Regions from separate parts of the Streptomyces sp. NPDC058240 genome, predicted to be linked through region 2. Evidence: riboswitches for the same ligand, from Rfam matches in the RefSeq annotation. Region 2 holds a riboswitch; each other region holds the start of a gene.
What was found. Region 2 has a riboswitch for cyclic di-AMP ahead of ACFVX4_RS28295 (transglycosylase SLT domain-containing protein). Riboswitches for the same ligand answer to the same signal wherever they lie in the genome.

Region 1: another riboswitch for cyclic di-AMP. It lies ahead of ACFVX4_RS38185 (peptidoglycan DD-metalloendopeptidase family protein); the one in region 2 lies ahead of ACFVX4_RS28295 (transglycosylase SLT domain-containing protein).
Region 3: another riboswitch for cyclic di-AMP. It lies ahead of ACFVX4_RS07625 (M23 family metallopeptidase); the one in region 2 lies ahead of ACFVX4_RS28295 (transglycosylase SLT domain-containing protein).
Region 4: another riboswitch for cyclic di-AMP. It lies ahead of ACFVX4_RS13445 (transglycosylase family protein); the one in region 2 lies ahead of ACFVX4_RS28295 (transglycosylase SLT domain-containing protein).

Annotation. Positions count from the first base shown of each region.
Region 1 is NZ_JBHVWT010000064.1:14,601-19,288, forward strand. Features, by position in the region: gene ACFVX4_RS38175 (STM4011 family radical SAM protein) at 1-32, shown strand, start outside; gene ACFVX4_RS38180 (SGNH/GDSL hydrolase family protein) at 82-927, opposite strand; gene ACFVX4_RS38185 (peptidoglycan DD-metalloendopeptidase family protein) at 1,117-2,037, opposite strand; cyclic di-AMP (ydaO/yuaA leader) riboswitch at 2,041-2,197, opposite strand; gene ACFVX4_RS38190 (alpha-galactosidase) at 2,494-4,590, opposite strand.
Region 2 is NZ_JBHVWT010000023.1:36,733-41,420, forward strand. Features, by position in the region: gene ACFVX4_RS28275 (helix-turn-helix transcriptional regulator) at 1-25, opposite strand, end outside; gene ACFVX4_RS28280 (DinB family protein) at 86-637, shown strand; gene ACFVX4_RS28285 (DUF305 domain-containing protein) at 680-940, shown strand; gene ACFVX4_RS28290 (ABC-F family ATP-binding cassette domain-containing protein) at 1,027-2,697, opposite strand; cyclic di-AMP (ydaO/yuaA leader) riboswitch at 3,335-3,521, shown strand; gene ACFVX4_RS28295 (transglycosylase SLT domain-containing protein) at 3,526-4,014, shown strand; partial or broken gene ACFVX4_RS28300 (FAD-dependent monooxygenase) at 4,054-4,688, opposite strand, start outside.
Region 3 is NZ_JBHVWT010000002.1:515,135-519,822, forward strand. Features, by position in the region: gene ACFVX4_RS07610 (SPFH domain-containing protein) at 1-31, shown strand, start outside; tRNA gene ACFVX4_RS07615 (tRNA-Met) at 108-181, shown strand; gene ACFVX4_RS07620 (PP2C family protein-serine/threonine phosphatase) at 359-1,513, shown strand; cyclic di-AMP (ydaO/yuaA leader) riboswitch at 1,803-1,955, shown strand; gene ACFVX4_RS07625 (M23 family metallopeptidase) at 1,967-3,199, shown strand; gene ACFVX4_RS07630 (aldo/keto reductase) at 3,622-4,566, shown strand.
Region 4 is NZ_JBHVWT010000005.1:306,345-311,032, forward strand. Features, by position in the region: gene ACFVX4_RS13435 (cytochrome P450) at 1-1,232, shown strand, start outside; gene ACFVX4_RS13440 (transglycosylase family protein) at 1,338-2,300, shown strand; cyclic di-AMP (ydaO/yuaA leader) riboswitch at 2,601-2,772, shown strand; gene ACFVX4_RS13445 (transglycosylase family protein) at 2,776-3,543, shown strand; gene eno (phosphopyruvate hydratase) at 3,830-4,688, shown strand, end outside.

The DNA of each region.
Region 1 (4,688 bases), on a different contig from region 2:
CTCCGCTGTCGTCGCTCGCCGGACCGGTCTGAGGTTCAGGCCGGTCCGGCGAGCGGCGGCAGCGCGGTCGCGGACATCTGTCTAGAGCGGCAGGAGGTCCGGCCGCTTCGCTTCGACGTGGTCGCCCGAGGACTCGCCGCGCAGCCGCCGGCCGATCCACGGAACCAGGTACTCCCGCGCCCAGTGGATGTCGTCGCGCCGTACTTCGAGGGTGCCGCGCTGTGCCTGCGGGGGCCATTCCTGGTCGGGGTCGGCCGGCACATCGATGCCGAGGACCTGGGCGGCGCGCAGCGCGACCCTGGTGTGTCCCTCGGCCGACAGATGGAGCCGGTCGTCGTCCCAGGCACGCCTGTCCTGGACGGACCGCAGCGACCACAGGTCGAGGACCGGGCAGTCGTAGCGGTCGGCGATGGCCCGTACATGGGCGGTGTACGTGGCGATCTTGCCGCGCAGATGGCGCAGCACGGGAACGCCACGGGTGTCGAAGCCGGTGGTGACCATGACCGTGCCGACCGCTTCGGTCAGCTCCGCGACCGCGCGCTCGAAGCGCTCGGCCACGTCGTCGGGGTCGGTGCCCGGCCGGATGATGTCGTTGCCGCCCGCGCAGAAGCTCACCAGGTCGGGTGCGAGCTCCTTGGCGCGCGGTACCTGCTCCTCGACGATCTGGTCGAGGAGGCGTCCGCGTACGGCGAGATTGGCGTACCTGAAATTCCCGTGCGCGGAACCTTCGGCGCCCGTCGCCGCATCGGGGTCCGGGAGCTGGTCCGCGAGGAGGACCGCGAATCGGTCCGCCCAGCCGACGAAGGTCCCGTCCGGGCCGGGGTCGCCGACTCCCTCGGTGAAGCTGTCGCCAATCGCCGCGTACGACCCGATGACGCCCTGTCGGTTGATGACGCCACGTTGATTTTTTCTCGAATCGTCTGCCACAAACGCTTATCCTGCACCGCCGAATGTGACCTACGCGACCGTAATATGGGGTTGACGGGTGGTGAGATAGACCACCCGGTCAGGTTTTGGTAAAGGGGGAATAAGCGGAAGGGGCGGTGCGCCGCCGCGCACCGCCCCTTCCGTGTTGCTCAGGTCATGCTTTGTTGCTCAGCTGCCCGGCCGTTCCGCTCAGACGTAGATGCCGTGCGAGGCCAGGAAGGCGATCGGGTCGATGTCCGAGCCGTACGCCGGGCCCGTGCGGACCTCGAAGTGCAGGTGCGGGCCGGTGGCGTTGCCGGTGGCGCCGGAGAGGCCGACCTGCTGACCGGCGCTCACGGCCTGGCCCACCGAGACGGAGAGGGAGGACAGGTGGCCGTACTGCGAGTAGTGGCCGTCGGTGTGTTTGATGACGACCTGGTTGCCGTACGCGCCGCCCCAGCCGGCGGCGACGACGGTGCCGGAGGTGATGGCCTTCACGCTGGTGCCGGTGGAGACGGGGAAGTCGATCCCGGTGTGGCTGCCGCTGGACCAGTTGGAGCCGGAGGCGCGGTAGTTGGTGGTGTGGTTGCCGGGGACCGGGTGGACGTAGCCGGAGCCGCTGCTCTGGGCGGCCGGGGCGGAGGCCGGGGCCTTGGACTGCGGGACGGCGGTCACGGACTTGGCCGGGGCGGACTTCTCCGCGGCCTTCGAGGGAGCCGAGAGCGCCTTCGACGGGAGGGACGAGCCGGTGCCGGCACCGGTGGGCGCGGCGTCGCCGGTCGCCTTGGCGCCGAGGGTCAGCTTCATGCCCGGGAAGATCAGGCTGGGGTCCTTGCCGACGACCTTGCGGTTGTCCTGGTACAGCTTCTCCCAGCCGCCCTTGATCTTGTGCTCGGCGGCGATCTTCGACAGGTAGTCGCCGGAGACGACGGAGTACGTCGTGGTGGCGGCCTGCTTCTGCGCGACCGGCTCGGCGTGCGTGGCGGCGGCCGGGGCGGCCTGGTCCGCGGCGTGGGCACCGGTGGCACCGAGCAGCGGCAGCGCGAGGACGGCGCCACCGGCGCCTGCCGCGGCGACGCCACGGGCGATGGGGCCGAACTTCGGACGGCGGTGCTTACCCGATATGGGCATGGCGTATTTCCTCTCCGGCGCCTGCGAGGTGAGCTGTCGGGTTCGGGCTGGAGATGCCCGGCCGCGCTGAGCGCGACTTCACCCCTAGCCGGCCGGATTTCTCCGGTCGGCGGCTTACCTGGTTCCCCCGCTCCTGCCACGCGATGAGTGGATGTGAATTCCGGGCGGCGGCAGGATTAGGCGGTCCGTCCGGATTGACGGTGACCGTAAGCGAGTCGGGACGACGAGAACAAGCCACAGGTTCCATGCCGAAATCCGCGCCGGGAAATCGGCGCGGAATTCCGGTCACACTCCGTGGATTAAGGATCTTGGCTTTCCGCGCCGCGTACGGAATGCCCAACTCGCCCGTCACCACACACCGTCACGGATATGATCCCGCTCACGAGGCGGCGATCATCTCCCGTACAAGCGGGCCATATTCAGACAAAGGCCCGCATTACGGACATGCCCTGTCCGTCACCCCCGCCGGAGCCTCAGCACCCGCGCGTCGAGATCGCCCCGAAGTCCGCTGTGCAGCCCCTGGTGCAGCAGTGCCGAACCGTGGTGCACGGCCCCCGTGTCCAGGCAGGTGTACGTCGCTTCGGGATCGAGCCCGCGCAGCCGCAGGGCCGGGGGCCGCTCCCCGTATCGCTGCGCCTCCAGCCACATCAGGACCACGGTCTCCACCCCGTGGACGTACTGGACCGCGCTGAGTCCGCCCCGCGGCTCGCGCAGCCGGTACAGCGCGCCGTGCTGCACGACCGGCCGGATCTCCTTGTAGAGCTCCACCCAGGTCCGCGCCTCGGCCAGCTCCTCCTCGCCCCATTCGGTGAGGTCCCCGCCGACCCCGAGCACACCGGCCATGGCACTCACGAAGCGGAAGCGCAGCGAGCTGACCCTGCCGTTGAGCTGGTGATTCGGGCTGTCGGTGACCCAGGCTGCCATCACCCGGGCCGGGTGGATGTGGCCGAAGCCCTCCTGGATGGCGAGACGGTCGAGCGGGTCAGTGTTGTCGGAGGTCCACACCTGGTCCGTACGGGACAGAATCCCCAGGTCGACCCGGCCGCCGCCGCCCGAGCAGGACTCGAACGCGACCGTGGGATGCGCGGCCCTGAGCCGGTCGATCAGCGCATACAGGCCGTTCACGTGCTCGATCCAGAGCTTCTGCGGGTACTCCTCGCCCGGCCAGCCAGCATCGGTGAAGCAGCGATTGAAATCCCATTTCACATAATCGACGGGCGTGCCGGAGAGCAGCGTGTCCAGCTGCTCCCAGAGATATGCCTGCACATCGGGGCGGGCCAGATTGAGCACCAGCTGGTTGCGGTACTCCGTCCGCGCCCGGCCGGGGAAGTGCTGCACCCAGTCGGGGTGCGCGCGATAGAGCTCACTGTCGGCGTTGACCATTTCCGGTTCGACCCAGATGCCGAACTGCATGCCGAGCCCGTGCACTTCGTCGGCGAGCGGCTTCAGCCCGCCGGGGAAGCGGTCCGGATTCGGCGTCCAGTCGCCGAGCCCGGCCCGGTCACTGGTCCGCTGCCCGAACCACGCGTCGTCCACCACGAACAGCTCGACGCCCATCGCGGCGGCGCGCTCTGCGAGAGCGCGCTGCTGGTCCAGCGAGACGTCGAAACCCGTCGCCTCCCAGGAGTTGTAGAGCACCGGCCGCGGGTTCTCCGCGTCCGGAATCACATGGGCCAGCTGCCAGGCATGCCAGGCGCGGCTGGCCCCGCCGAACCCCTGCCCGCTCCACAGACCGGCGAATACGGGCGTGGTGTACGACTCCCCCGGTGCGAGCCGCAGCAGCCCGGAGTCGTCGTAGCCGGCGCCGCCGGTGATCTGTACGAGCCCGTCGGGCAGCCGCTGCACGGAGATCCGCCACGACCCGGACCAGCCGAGCGCACAGCCGTACACCTCACCGCTCTCCTCGGTCGCCGCGCCGTCGGCGTCCAGCGCGACCCACGGCAGGTACTGGTGGCCGGTGTGGCCGCGCCGGCTGGAGATGACGCTCTCGCCGTGGATCAGCTCCGCCCGTTCCAGCCGCGACTCCGCCGCCCAGCGTCCGTGCAGCCGGCTCAGCCGCCAGCCGTCGCGGGCGGGCAGCGACCAGGCGGCCGCGTCGGCGCGCAGCAGTTCCAGCGGCGGCCCGTCCGGCCCGGCATGGGCGACGGTGGTCCAGCGCTCCACAACACCGGAGTCGTCCCGCATCCGGTAGTGCAGGGTGAGGGCTAGCCGGTGCACGGAGTCGGTGAAGCCGATCCGCAGTTCGTCCCCGTCCACCACGGCGGCGGCGAAGGCCCACTCGGTGCCGCGGACCTGCGGGGTGCGTACCGAGAGTGCCGGGCGGACGAACCTGGGGCCGCCCTCCACCGGATATTCCTCACGGCCGTCGAGGTGGGACTCGAAGGCCCTGAAGGGCAGCTCCGGCGCCGCGGCCAGTGCCTCGGCCGCCGCGAGGGAGATCCTCGGCCCCCAGTGCAGATGGACCAGCTCGTCCTGCTCGGTCAGTCGCAGTGCGTAGCTGCTGCTCGCCCCGGTGAGCAGCCAGGTCCGGCCGGTGTTGCCCGTCTCGATCATCGCATCCCCACATTCCAACAGTTCCGCACATCATCGACCATCGGCGGGGCATGGGCAACGGCCTGGCAAGGAATTCACCGGGCGGATTCACCGCGGGA
Region 2 (4,688 bases):
CGGTCGGGCTCGCGTCGTGCACCATCGGCAGATCGGTCCCCATTCCGGAAGTAGAACGTCCGCAATGGACTGTACTCTCCTCGCCATGAGTGAGAACAACGAGTCGGTCTCTCCGGAACCTCCGCTCGCGGGCGACGAAACCGCCACCCTCCTCGGTTCGCTGGAGCGCCAGCGCGCGACCCTGGCGTGGAAGTGCGGGGGATTGGACGCAGCCGGTCTGCGAGCGACGCTCGGCACGTCGACGGTCTCCCTGGGCGGGCTGCTCAAGCACCTGGCCTGTGTCGAGGACACGCATTTCGCCCGGTTGCTGCTCGCGCGGAAGCCGGGGGCTCCGTGGGACGCGGTGGACTGGGACTCCGATCCCGACTGGGAGTGGCGAACGGCCGCCGAGGACACCCCCGAGCAACTGATGGTGCTCTGGCGGGGTGCCGTGGAGCGCTCCCGCGCCATGGTCGCCGAGGCGCTGGCGGACGGCGGCCCGGGGCACATCGGCCGGTACACCACATCCAGCGGCGAGTCCCCGAGTCTGCGGCGCGTCCTGATCGACATGATCGAGGAGTACGCCCGTCACATCGGCCACGCCGACCTCATCCGGGAGTCGGTGGACGGTCTCGTAGGAGAGGACCCGCCGCGGTGACACCGCGTCCGCCGGACGGCCGCCACCGGTGACATGCCCGGGATGGACCACGGCTCGGACGGTTCGGGAATGCCCGGAATGATGTCCGGCAAGGACATGGGCGACCTGGCGGCCGCCAAGGGCAGGGACTTCGACAAGAAGTTCGCCCAGCTCATGATCGGCCACCACCGGGGCGCGGTCACCATGGCCGAGGACGAGCAGAAGAACGGCGACAACGCCGACGCGAAGAAGCTCGCCGGCGTTGTCGTCACGGCTCAGACCGCAGAGATCGAGCAGATGAACAAGATCATCGACAGGCTCTGATCCCGGCAGGGGTGCGGGCCTCCCTCGCATGGCGGTCCGGATGACGTCATGCGAAGGCCCGCACCCCCTCGGGCCTCTCGTCCGGATCAGGCCGGGCTCGCGTGCTCCGGCGTCGCCAGCAGATCGCCCACCTCCTGTGCGGTGGTCTCCCGGAGCTCCTCCGCGACCAGCAGCCACCGGGTGATGCCGACCGATTCGAGGAACGGCAGATCGTGACTGGCGATCAGCAGTGCGCCCTCGTAGGACTCCAGCGCACCGGTCAGCTGCCGCGCGCTGGCGATGTCGAGGTTGTTGGTCGGTTCGTCCATCATCAGCAGCTGCGGGGCCGGTGCGGCGAGCATCGTCGCCGCGAGGGCGGCGCGGAAGCGTTCGCCGCCCGACAGCGTGCCCGCCGGCTGCTCCGCGCGCTTCCCCCGGAACAGGAAGCGCGCGAGCTGGGCACGGATGTGGTTGTCGGTGACCCCGGGCGCCATGCGGGCCACGTTCGCCGCGACGCTCAGCTCCTCGTCCAGCACGTCGAGCCGCTGCGGAAGGAACCGCGTCGGCACGAAGGTCCTGGCCTCGCCGGACAAGGGGGCCAGCTCACCGGTGATCGTGCGCAGCAGGGTCGTCTTCCCGGCGCCGTTGCGACCGACGAGCGCGATCCGCTCGGGTCCCTGCACCCGGAGACTGCCCTCGCGCAGCCTGCCGAACCGGGGGCGCAACTCGTGCAGGTTCAACACGCTGCGTCCGGCGGGCACCGCCGTGTGGGGAAGGCTCACGCGGATCTCGGCATCGTCGCGGATCGCGTCCGCGGCCTCCTCCCGGCGCTCGCGTGCCTCGCCGAGCCGCGCCTCGTGGACGCCTCGAAGTTTGCCCGCCGACTCCTGCGCGGACCGCTTGCGGCGGCCGGCCAGGATCTTCGGGAGGCTCCCCTCGGCCTCGATCTTCCTGCCGGTCCTCTGGCGCCGGGCCAGTTTCACCTGGGTCTCCTCCAACTCGCGTTTCTGGCGGCGCACATCGGCCTCCGCGGCCCGCAACATCCGTCCGGCGGCCTCCTGTTCGGTGGCCACGGCCTCCTGGTACGCGGACCAGCCACCGCCGTACCAGTTCACGGACCCGGCGCGCAGTTCGGCGATGCGGTCCACGCGCTCCAGCAGTTCGCGGTCATGGCTGACCACGACCAGTACGCCCGAGCGCCAGGAGTCGACGGCCTCGTAGAGCCTCCGGCGCGCGAACATGTCGAGGTTGTTGGTGGGCTCGTCCAGGAGGAGGACATCGGGACGCTCCAGCAGCAGCGCTGCCAGGCGCAGCAGGACGGTCTCCCCGCCGGACAACTGGCCGACGGTGCGGTCCAGTTCGACGCCGCCGAGTCCGAGTGAGCCCAGTGTCGCCAGGGCCCTTTCCTCCACGTCCCAGTCGTTGCCGATCGTCTCGAAGTGCTTCTCGTCGACATCGCCGGCCTCGATGGCACGCAGCGCGTCGCGCCGTTCGGCGATGCCCAGGGCCTGGTCCACCCGCAGTGTCGTGTCGAGGGTGATGTTCTGTGGAAGGTGGGCGAGGCTGCCGCCCACGGTCACCGAACCCTGGGACGGGCGCAGTCGACCGGCGAGCAGCCGCAGCAGTGTGGACTTGCCCGCGCCGTTGGTGCCGACGAGACCGATGCGGCCCCGGCCGATGCTGAACGAGAGTCCGTCGAAGACCGTCGTGCCGTCCGGCCACCGGAAGGACAGGGCCGAGCAGGTGAGGGAGGCGTGGGGGGTGGTGGGTGTCGCCATGGTGTTCCTCGCATTCGCAAGCGTGGTGATGGGGGCTTCGTATGCGAGCACCACGCGGCGACCGAGCAGCAGAGAAAGGTGCGGCGTCCGGAAGACAGAGGGACGGCTCATGCACCGAGGTCGCATCCACGCGGGGTCACGGGCAGCGCGGAGCACTGCTACAGCGTGACGGGCGTACGGGCTGTGCCGTACGGCGCGATGTTCGCGAACCTCAGATGCGCAACGTCCACCTCTATCGGAGACAACAGGACATCAAAACCATAACCACGGGGAGGAGCGATGGCAATGCCTCCCGGTTTCGGGTGGGGGCCCGGGCGTGGGCCTCGGACGACGACGCGTACGTCCTGTATGAGCGATCCAAGGCGGTTGACCTTTTGGCCGATAAAGGGTCATTTGGCGCAATTGTGACTTTCGAGCGTGGGGCGATATGCCCCTTTTGGTATTTCGTGGCGCGAGTCACGTTCGAGCCCTCGGGTGTCGCACCGTGCAATTCGGTTCCCTTTCCGCGCAAGGAAAGCGGACCGTTCGATGTGAGGTGGATTACCCCGATTCTGATGACTCGATCTTGTAAGTGAATTGCATTCGGAAATTAGGGGCTTGTCCCTTTCGGTCCTTCTCGCCTACGGTCACCGTCAATCCGGACGGAACGCCGAATCCTGCCGCCGTCCGGCAATCCCACCCACTCGTGTACGGCAGGAGCGGGGAACCCAGGTAAGCCGCCGATCCGGTATCCGGAACGGCTCGGGGTGAAGTCGCATTCGTGTGCGGCCAGGCATCTCCAGCCCGAACCCGACAGCTCACCTCGCAGGCGACGGAGAGGAATCCATCATGACCTCAACGGGTACGTACCGTCGTCGCAGGCCCACCTCGCTGACCAGGGGCTTCATCGCCCTGGGCACGGGTGCCGCCGCACTCATGCTTCCGCTGATCGGTGCCCACGCCGCCTCGGCGGCGCCGGCGCAGACCGTCAGTGCCGCCGCGCCGACCGCGGCGTACACGGACGATCTGGACGGCTGGATCAAGGAGTCGCTGGCCGTCATGGCCCAGCACGGCATTCCCGGCAGCTACAACGGTATCCATCGCAACGTCATGCGCGAGTCCTCCGGTAATCGCCTCGCCATCAACAAATGGGACTCGAACGCCGCCGCCGGAACGCCGTCCAAGGGCCTCCTCCAGATCATCGATCCGACGTTCCGGGCCTACCACGTGCCCGGCACGGCGATGGACAGCTACGACCCCGTCGCCAACATCACGGCAGCGTGCAACTACGCGGCCGCCAAGTACGGCTCCATCGACAACGTCTCCGGGGCCTACTGACATACGGAACGAACGGTCTCCGGGCCGTCGCCCCCGCGGTCACCCCGGCCGCGGGGGCGTCCAGTCGGCGTGGCGCAGGATCGTGCGGACGGTGACGCGGGACGGTGCGAGGCGCAGTGCCGTGTTGCGCAGCGCGACGGCCGCCGGCCGGGACAGCCGCTGACCCATCCGGCCGGCCTGGCGGGCGGCTCGGGCGACCGACTGGCTGCGGGGCCGGCGTTCGGCGTCGTAGCGGCCGAGCGCCGACTCGACAGTGGGCTCGGTGCGGAGCGCGGCGGCCAGTGTCGCCGCGTCCTCCAAGGCCTGGCACGCCCCCTGGCCGAGGTTCGGTGTCATGGCATGGGCCGCATCGCCGAGCAGGGCGACCCGGCCCACCGCGTAGGAAGGGAGCGGGACGACCAGTTCGTCGACGTCATGGTGCAGGACGGCGTCGGGCCGGGTCGCCGCCAGCAGCGCGGGAATGGGGTCGTGCCAGCCGCCGAACCTGCGGCGGACCTCGGCGAGGGGATCCGAATGGCGCACACCGGCAGGGGCGTTGAGCACCGCGTGCCACTCGGCCCGGCCGTCCGTGAAGGCGATGTGGCCGAACTCGGCCCCCGGCCCCCAGGTGAGCTCGAAGTCGGCACTCAGGTCGACCGGGGACTCGATGATGGCGCGCAGCACGGTCGAGCCGC
Region 3 (4,688 bases), on a different contig from region 2:
ACCCCGTATCTCCGAGACGAACCCCTCCTGACGCGGCCGGGATGAAGGCCGGGCGAACCCGAGTGGTCAAAAGGGCGCCGGACATGGCGTAGAGTTGTGTTCAACGACGCGGGGTGGAGCAGCTCGGTAGCTCGCTGGGCTCATAACCCAGAGGTCGCAGGTTCAAATCCTGTCCCCGCTACTGAAGAAGTCAGGCCCGGCACGCACACAGCGTGCCGGGCCTGATTCGTTGTGGTCCGCACCTCGGGTGTCGCCCCATTGGCCGAAGAGGAGTCGCCGCTTCGTTCCGCTCCGGCGAGCCTGGGAGTGGGGCGCGGTACCGTCCGCAGCCGCGCGCGTACCGGGCAGGAGACCACAGGTGTGGAAGCGGGAGAAGCGGCGTGGCAGGCATGCCGGGGGCGGTACCCGGCAGTTCGTACGCACGCTGCCTGCCCTGATGATTCTCGGCGGGCTGGTGTTCGACGCCCTCACCCCGCCGACCTTCACCGCGATTCCGTTGTTCGTGGCCGCTCCGCTGATCGCCGCCCCGTTCTTCTCGCTGGCCAGCACCATCCGCACCGGTATCGCCTCGATGCTGGCCGTCATCGCACTGCGGCTGTTCAGCAATACGTTGCCGCAGGCCGTGCCGCTGATCGAGCTGCTCACCCTGGCCACCGTCTCCGTCCTCGCGGTCGTGATCAACGGGGTCGTGCGGCGCAGCAACGAGCAGCTGGCCTCCGCGCGGTTCGTCGCGGAGACGGCCATGCGCGCGGTGCTGCCGCAGCCGGCCGACCGGACCGGCGGACTGCAGGTCGCGGCGCGGTACGAGGCGGCGCAGGCGGACGAGTTCGTCGGCGGCGACCTGTTCGCCGTTTCGGACACCCCGTGGGGGGTGCGGTTGGTGGTCGGGGACGTACGGGGCAAGGGGCTCGACGCCGTGGAGACGGTGGCGGTGGTCATCGGGGCGTTCCGCGAGGCGGCTGAGCAGGAGTCCTCGCTGGAAGGGGTGGCGAGGCGGCTGGAGCGGGCGCTGGCCCGGGAGGAGGCGCGACGGGGCGGGCTCGATGTGCTGGAGGGCTTCATCACCGCCGTGCTGGCCGAGATCCCGTCCGGGCTGTCCCGGGTGCGGATCGTCAACCGCGGTCACCCCGAGCCGATCCTGCTGCACCCGGACGGGGCGCTGGAGGTGCTGAAGCCCTCCGTGCCCGCGCTGCCGCTCGGCATGGGCCTGGGGGTATGGCCGGAGCGGACGGACGAGTGGGATCTGCCGGCCGGGACGACCCTGCTCCTCTACACGGACGGCCTCTCCGAGGCGCGGAACGCCGATGGGGTCTTCTACGACCCGGCGGCCCGGTTGCGCGGGCGGATCTTTCCGGGGCCCGAGGAGCTGCTGTCCGCGCTGACCGATGACGTGCGGCTGTACACGGGCGGCGAGACGACCGACGACATGGCGTTGCTCGCGGTCGTACGTCCCGCGGAGGGGCAGCCGGACCGGCGGAGGACCGTGCGGATCGTTGGCGCGGAGACCACGTGAGGGGCGGAACGCGAGGCGTGAGGGGACGGGACGGGCGATGCGAGGGGCGGAACGCGCGATGCCACCGTGCGTAATCGAAAGGCGCCACTCCGCATAACATTTGACGCAACGTCAGAATCGGGGTAGTGGCTGAGGGGCGGTCAACTCGTCCGATTCCACCCGGCTATGTCCCGTAAAGTCCAGGCCAAAGACGTGAACGATCAGTGGGAACAGCTTGGAATACGGCCCCGGTGTCTATTAACGTTCGATAACGCAGCGCGGTCGTCCCAGCCGTCATCAATGGCGGCACCGTGCGCGAGCGCCGAATTCCGCAAGGGAACCGGGGAACCACCTACATGGGGTGAATCGGACACCTGTGTCTCGTGAGAGACGGAGGGGTCCGTAGGAGACCTTCCTGCTCCGAACCCGTCAGCTAACCCGGTAGGCGAGAAGGAAGGAAAGGAGTGCGCCCCCGTGGCGTCCAACAAGCCTGCCCCCGAGGCCCCGTCCCGGTTCAATCCCGACTACGGCACCGGTTACGGCGCCGACTTCGGCCCCCGGCCGGACTCCGGCCACGGCGCCGATTTCGCACCCACCGGGACGGCGACGGCGTTCGGAACCGACTACGGCACCGAGCCGGGCGGCGACTTCACCGGTGAGTTCGGCAGCGACTTCCGCGCCGACCTCCGTGCCGACTTCCGCGCCGACGGCAACGACGTTGAGTCCGAACGCGGTTGGGACGAGTGGAACCCCACCGAGGAGTCCGTCCGCCCGGTACGCGGCAGGCACCGCGTCGCCAAGCAGCGCAACGGACTCGCCCGCAGCTCCACGGTGCTGGGTGTCGGCGTCATAGCGGCGGTCGGCGCGGGCGGCATGGCCACCGCGCAGGGCAAGCCGCCGGTCTCCATCTCCGTGCCCGACGCCATCTCGGACAACCTCCCCGACGCCAAGTCCCTTCCCGGCGTGGGCTCCCTGTTCTCCGGCGAGTCCGAGGCGGACAAGGCCGAGATCGCAGCCGCTTCCGCCCCGCTCACCACCGCCGGCCTCACCACCGCCGAGGCCGAGCAGGGCACGACGGACGCCGGCGAGGCGCTCCGCGCCCGCATCCTCCAGCAGGCCGAGCAGCAGCAGGACGCCGCCGCCGCCGAGGCCAAGGCGACCCAGGAGAAGGAAGCCGCGGAGAAGGCCGCCGCCGAGGCCAAGAAGCAGCAGGACGAGGCCAAGGCCAAGGCCGCCGCCGAGAAGAAGAAGGCGGAGGAAGAGGCCAAGAAGAAGGCGGAGGCCCTGCGGCTCGCCAAGCTCGCCGCCAGCTACGCCATCCCGACCTCCTCGTACACGATCACCTCGACCTTCGGCGAAGCCGGCTCGATGTGGTCCTCCGGCTACCACACCGGCCTCGACTTCGCGGCCCCGACCGGCACCCCGATCAAGGCCATCCACAGCGGCACGGTCAAGTCGGCCGGCTGGTCCGGTGCGTACGGCTACCGCACGGTGCTGGAGCTCGACGACGGTACGGAGCTGTGGTTCTGCCACCAGTCCTCGATCGGCGTCGGTGTCGGCCAGAAGGTCAGCACCGGTGAGACGATCGGCCGGGTCGGCGCGACCGGCAACGTGACCGGGCCGCACCTCCACCTGGAGGTCCACACCGCCGGCGGTTCGGGCATCGACCCGATGGCCTGGCTCCGGGACAAGGGCCTCAACCCCTGAGAGGCTGTCGGGTGACCTCGGACCGGGCGGCCACGCCCTGGCACGCACGCTTCCCGCGTTGTCGTCGTCGACGACGCTCCGCGTCGCCTCCCTCCTCCGCCTTGGGATCGCACGCACCAGACCGCGTCCGCTTTTCCGATCCGAGGTCACCCGAAAGCCTCTGAGGCGACGCCCGCCCCGATGAACCCCGGCAGCCCTGACGCTCACCCCCCGACGTCAGGGCTGCCGGTCTGTTGTGAGCAGTGCGGGAATGTCCTGCGAGTGGTGCGGGAACCCGTTGCGAGCAGTGCGGGGACCTCTTGCGGGGGCCTCCTGCGACCGGTCCGGAATCCGTTGTGAGTGGTGCGGGGATCGGTCACGACCGGCCCGGAGAACGGCGAGCACCCGGAATAGCGGACCCGCCGGAATTCGTTGTTCCACTCATGACTTCTCTTCGTAAGCTGGGCTCCTCCGACCTTCAGGTCTTCCCGCTCGCCCTCGGCGGCAACGTCTTCGGCTGGACCGCGGACGAGGCGCAGTCGTTCGCCGTGCTGGACGCGTACGTCGCGGCCGGAGGCAACTTCATCGACACCGCCGACGGCTACTCCGCCTGGGTGCCGGGCAACGAGGGCGGGGAGTCGGAGACGGTCATCGGCAAGTGGCTCGCCGGCCGCTCCGACCGCGCCGAGATCGTCGTCGCAACCAAGGTCTCCACCCACCCCTCGTACCGGGGGCTCGCGCCCGCCAACATCAAGGCCGCGGCCGAGGCGTCGCTGCGTCGGCTCGGCACCGACCACATCGACCTCTACTACACGCACTTCGACGACGAGACCGTCCCGGTCGAGGAGATCATCACCGCCCTCGACCAGCTGGTGAAGGAGGGCAAGGTCCGGGAGATCGCCGCCTCCAACATCAGCCCCGAGCGGCTCCAGGCCTCCCTGGACTTCTCCGAGCGCGAGGGGCTGGCCCGCTACGTGGCCCTGCAGCCGCACTACAACCTGGTCTCCCGCGACACCTACGAGGGCGAGCTCCAGGACACGGCCGCCCGTGCCGGGCTCGCCGCCGTGCCGTACTTCGCCCTGGCCTCCGGCTTCCTCACCGGCAAGTACCGTCCGGGCGCCACGGTGGAGAGCGCGCGGGCCGAGAGCGTCAGCCAGTACCGGGACTCGGAGCGGGGCCAGAAGGTCCTGGCCGCGCTGGACAAGGTCGCTCAGGAGCACGATGCCCAGATCGCGACAGTCGCGCTGGCCTGGCTCGCGTCCCGCCCGACCGTGGCCGCGCCGATCGCCTCGGCCCGTACGGTCGAGCAGCTGCCCGCGTTGGTGGCCGTCGCGGACCTCTCGCTGACCGAGCAGCAGCTGGCCGAACTTACCGAGGCATCCGCCTGACACACGCACCGACCGCACCGCACCGCTCCCGAGCGTGCGGAGGCTCATGTTGCATGACGAATGCCCCAGGAGTTCGCCCAGCGCTCCCGGGGCATTCAGGCATCTCAAGGACCCCGTCGTGG
Region 4 (4,688 bases), on a different contig from region 2:
TCGCCACCGACCCGTACCCGGCGTACGCCTGGCTGCGCGAGCACAGCCCCGTGCACCGGACCGCACTGCCCAGCGGTGTCGAGGCCTGGCTCGTGACCCGGTACGCGGACGCGCGGCAGGCGCTCGCCGACTCCCGGCTCTCCAAGAACCCGGCGCACCACGCCGAGCCGGCGCACGCCAAGGGGAAGACCGGCATCCCGGGCGAGCGCAAGGCCGAGCTGATGACGCATCTGCTGAACATCGACCCGCCCGACCACACCCGGCTGCGCCGCCTCGTCTCCAAGGCGTTCACCCCGCGCCGGGTCGCCGAGTTCGCGCCGCGCGTGCAGGAACTGACGGACCGCCTCATCGACCGCTTCATCGAGGAGGGGAAGGCGGACCTCATCCACGACTTCGCCTTCCCGCTCCCCATCTACGCGATCTGCGATCTGCTCGGCGTCCCGCCCGAGGACCAGGACGACTTCCGGGACTGGGCGGGCATGATGATCCGCCACGGCGGCGGTCCGCGCGGCGGGGTGGCCAGATCGGTGAAGAAGATGCGCGGCTATCTCGCCGAACTGATCCACCGCAAGCGGGAGAACCCGGGGGACGACCTGATCTCCGGGCTGATCCGGGCCAGCGACCACGGCGAGCACCTCACCGAGAACGAGGCCGCGGCCATGGCCTTCATCCTGCTCTTCGCCGGATTCGAGACGACGGTCAATCTCATCGGCAACGGGGTCTACGCGCTGCTGCGCAACCCGGGGCAGCGCGAACGGCTCCAGCACTCGCTCGACTCGGGGGAGAGCGGGCTGCTGGAGACCGGGATCGAGGAACTGCTGCGGTACGACGGCCCGGTGGAGCTGGCCACCTGGCGGTTCGCCACCGAAGCGCTGACGCTCGGCGGGCAGGACATCGAGGCCGGGGACCCCGTGCTCGTGGTGCTCGCCGCGGCCGACCGCGACCCGGAGCGCTTCGAGGACCCCGACACGCTCGACCTCGCACGGCGTGACAATCAGCACCTCGGATACGGGCACGGCATCCACTACTGCCTGGGAGCGCCGCTCGCCCGGCTGGAGGGACAGACCGCGCTCGCCACGCTTCTGAACCGCCTTCCGGACCTGCGACTTGCGGTGGAACCTACCGATTTGCGGTGGCGTGGCGGGCTCATCATGCGTGGACTTCGCACGCTCCCCGTGGAGTTCACGCCGGGGCCCGCGACCACCAGAAGTGACACTCCGTCAGTTCTGTGACTTTCGCGTGATCTGCGCTGCATCGACTTGTGACGCGCGTTCGAGTCCCGCTAGGTTCACCGTTCGACTCACCAGTCACATGTCAGTCACACGGAAGGCAACCCCATGGGCTCCGCGAACGGCAGACACCGTCGCCCCCGTCAGGCACCCGCCATCGTCGTCGCCGCGGGCGTGACCGGATCGGCGATCGCCATCCCGCTGCTCGGCGCGTCCGGTGCGCACGCGGCCGACGCCACGACCTGGGACCGGGTGGCCGAGTGCGAGAGCGGCGGCGCGTGGAGTGCGGACTTCGGGAACGGCTACTACGGCGGCCTGCAGTTCTCGCCGGAGACCTGGAAGGCGTACGGCGGTGAGGCGTACGCGGAGCGCGCGGACCTCGCCAGCCGGGCGCAGCAGATAGAGGTGGCCGAGAAGGTCCTGGATGACCGGGGCCCGCGGGCCTGGCCCAGCTGTGCGGTCATCTCCGGCCTCGCGGTGGACGGGACGCCGCCGGGGGTCGACCCGGGCTCCGTTCCCGCCGACGACCCGACCGGGAGCGCGAAGCCGGCTGACGACGCGTCGGCGGACCCGTCCGACGACGCCACGCCGTCCGGGAGCGCCTCGGACGGCTCGGACGCCGTGGACGGTGCGGACGGCTCGGACGGGGCCGACAAGCCGTCAAGGAAGGCCTCGCCGTCCCCGAAGCCCTCGGCTTCGACCACTCCGTCTCCCGGAGCGTCCTCCGGTGCGCCCCGTGACACGTCCGATTCACCCGACTCGTCCAGTGATGCGGGTGGCAAGCACCGCGGCGCGCCGGCCACCGCGGGGAGTCGCGACACGGACGGCGGCGGCCGTGAGTCGGGCCGCCACGCCTCCCGTGGCGGCAACGGCGCGCGCGACACGGCCGAGCCGGCGGCTGACGGCGCGTACACCGTCCGGCCCGGCGACAACCTCTGGTCGATTGCTGATGCACAGAAGGTTCCCGGAGGCTGGCCCGCGCTCTATGAGGCCAATAAGGGTGCCGTCGGCTCCGACCCGGACCTCATCCTCCCTGGCCAGAGCCTCGATCTCGATGTGAAGGCCCAGTGAGAGCAGTCTGATAATCGACTAAAAGCACCTCAAAAATCGGGGTAGTTCAGGGACCTATGTCCGCTTATGCGTAAGTGAGACATGGGTCTCTTTGCGTCAACTGGCGTGTCGCGCCTGGGAGGCCCTTCCGCATCACGTCCCACCTGCGGAAACGACGGTTCTTCAGATGCAAGTACGGGTTGATTGTCCGATGTGTCCATCTTTGAATGTGAGGGTTGCGTATGTTTACGGTCGGAACCGCTCGCACCGCGGGCCCCGTCGACCGTCACGCCGAATCCTGCCGTCGGTCGAAGGGAACAGACGCGTAAAGCGCCGTAGGCAGGAGCGGGGGACCCAGGTAAGCGCCGGGCCCGATCGTCGAAAGACGCATCAGGACCGGCTTGGGGTGAAGTCGCGTGCTAGGACGTGCGACCGGGCAACTCACTTGGCCCGAACCCGACAGCTCACCTCGTAGGCGTCGGTGAGGAGAAGTTCCATGCTGCTTTCCAGCAAGGGCAAGCACCGCCGCCCGTCCAAGGCCGTCCGTATCGCCACGCTCGCCGGTGTCGCCGGTGCCGCCGTCGCCGTGCCCCTGATGGGTGCGACCAGCGCCTCCGCCGCCTCCGTCGCCACCTGGGACGCCGTCGCCCAGTGCGAGTCCGGCGGCAACTGGTCCATCAACACCGGCAACGGCTACTACGGCGGTCTGCAGTTCTCGCAGTCCAGCTGGGCCGCCGCCGGCGGTACGCAGTACGCCGCCCGTGCCGACCTGGCCACCAAGGCCCAGCAGATCGCCACCGCCGAGAAGCTCCTCGACATGCAGGGCCCGGGTGCCTGGTCCTGCGCCGGCGCCGGCAACCTGACCAACGACGGTGTCGACCCGGGCGTCAGCACCGGCTCCTCCTCGAACTCCACCGCGAGCTCCGGCGCCTCCGAGCAGCAGAGCGCCCCGGCCGCCCCGAAGCAGCAGTCGCAGTCGGCCCAGCCGAGGCAGAGCGAGCGCACCGAGGCCCCCGCCGCCTCCCGCTCGGAGCGCTCCGCCGCCCCGCAGGCCGAGTCGAAGAAGACCGTCACCACCCCGACCGGCGAGAAGGTCAAGAAGGGCGACGGCGAGTACAAGGTCGTCTCCGGCGACTCCCTCAGCAAGATCGCGGCCGACCACAAGGTCGAGGGCGGCTGGCAGCAGCTGTTCGAGCTGAACAAGGACATCGTCAAGAACGCCGACCTGATCTACCCGGGTCAGCAGCTGCACCTGACGAAGTAGTCGAGGCTCTCTCCTCCCCGAGCACCCCGGCCCGGCGCGCATTCCCCCGTACGCGCCGGGCCGGGGTTCGGCCGTCTGTGCTCGGGGGAGCGCCGGACCGTTCAAGTGTTGTAGTTACTGGCCAGTAAATTTCTGCCTGTTTGCCCGCCAATGTGCGCCCTCGGGTCCTTTTTCGTCCCAGGGGTCGGGCGGTCGTCGGGCTCAGCGGGCCGGGCCGGTTAGGCTCTTGTCGCAAGGCCAAAGCGACCCTGCACAACCAGCGTCATATCCCAGAAGGAGATGCCTCGTGCCGTCCATCGACGTCGTCGTAGCCCGGGAAATCCTCGACTCCCGCGGAAACCCCACGGTCGAGGTAGAGGTCGGCCTCGACGACGGCAGCACGGGCCGTGCTGCCGTTCCGTCCGGCGCCTCCACCGGTGCGTTCGAGGCCATCGAGCTTCGCGACGGTGACCCCAACCGCTACCAGGGCAAGGGCGTCGAGAAGGCCGTCCTCGCCGTGATCGAGCAGATCGGCCCGGAGCTCGTCGGCTACGACGCCACCGAGCAGCGGCTGATCGACCAGGCGATGTTCGACCTGGACGCCACCGAGAACAAGGGCTCGCTCGGCGCCAACGCCATCCTCGGCGTCTCGCTGGCCGTCGCCCACGCCGCCTCCGAGGCCTCGGACCTGCCGCTGTTCCGCTACCTCGGCGGCCCGAACGCGCACCTGCTGCCCGTTCCGATGATGAACATCCTCAACGGCGGTTCGCACGCCGACTCCAACGTGGACATCCAGGAGTTCATGATCGCGCCGATCGGCGCGGAGTCCTTCTCCGAGGCGCTGCGCTGGGGTGCCGAGGTCTATCACACGCTGAAGAAGGTACTGAAGACCAAGGGTCTTTCGACCGGTCTCGGCGACGAGGGCGGCTTCGCGCCGAACCTGGAGTCCAACCGCGCCGCCCTCGACCTCATCGTCGAGGCCATCAAGGAAGCCGGCTACGCCCCCGGCAAGGACATCGCGCTCGCGCTCGACGTCGCCGCGTCCGAGTTCTACAAGGACGGCAAGTACGAGTTCGAGGGCAAGTCCCGCTCGGCCGCCGAGATGACCGAGTACTACGAGGAGCTCGTCTCCGCGTACCCGCTGGTCTCCATCGAGGACCCGCTGT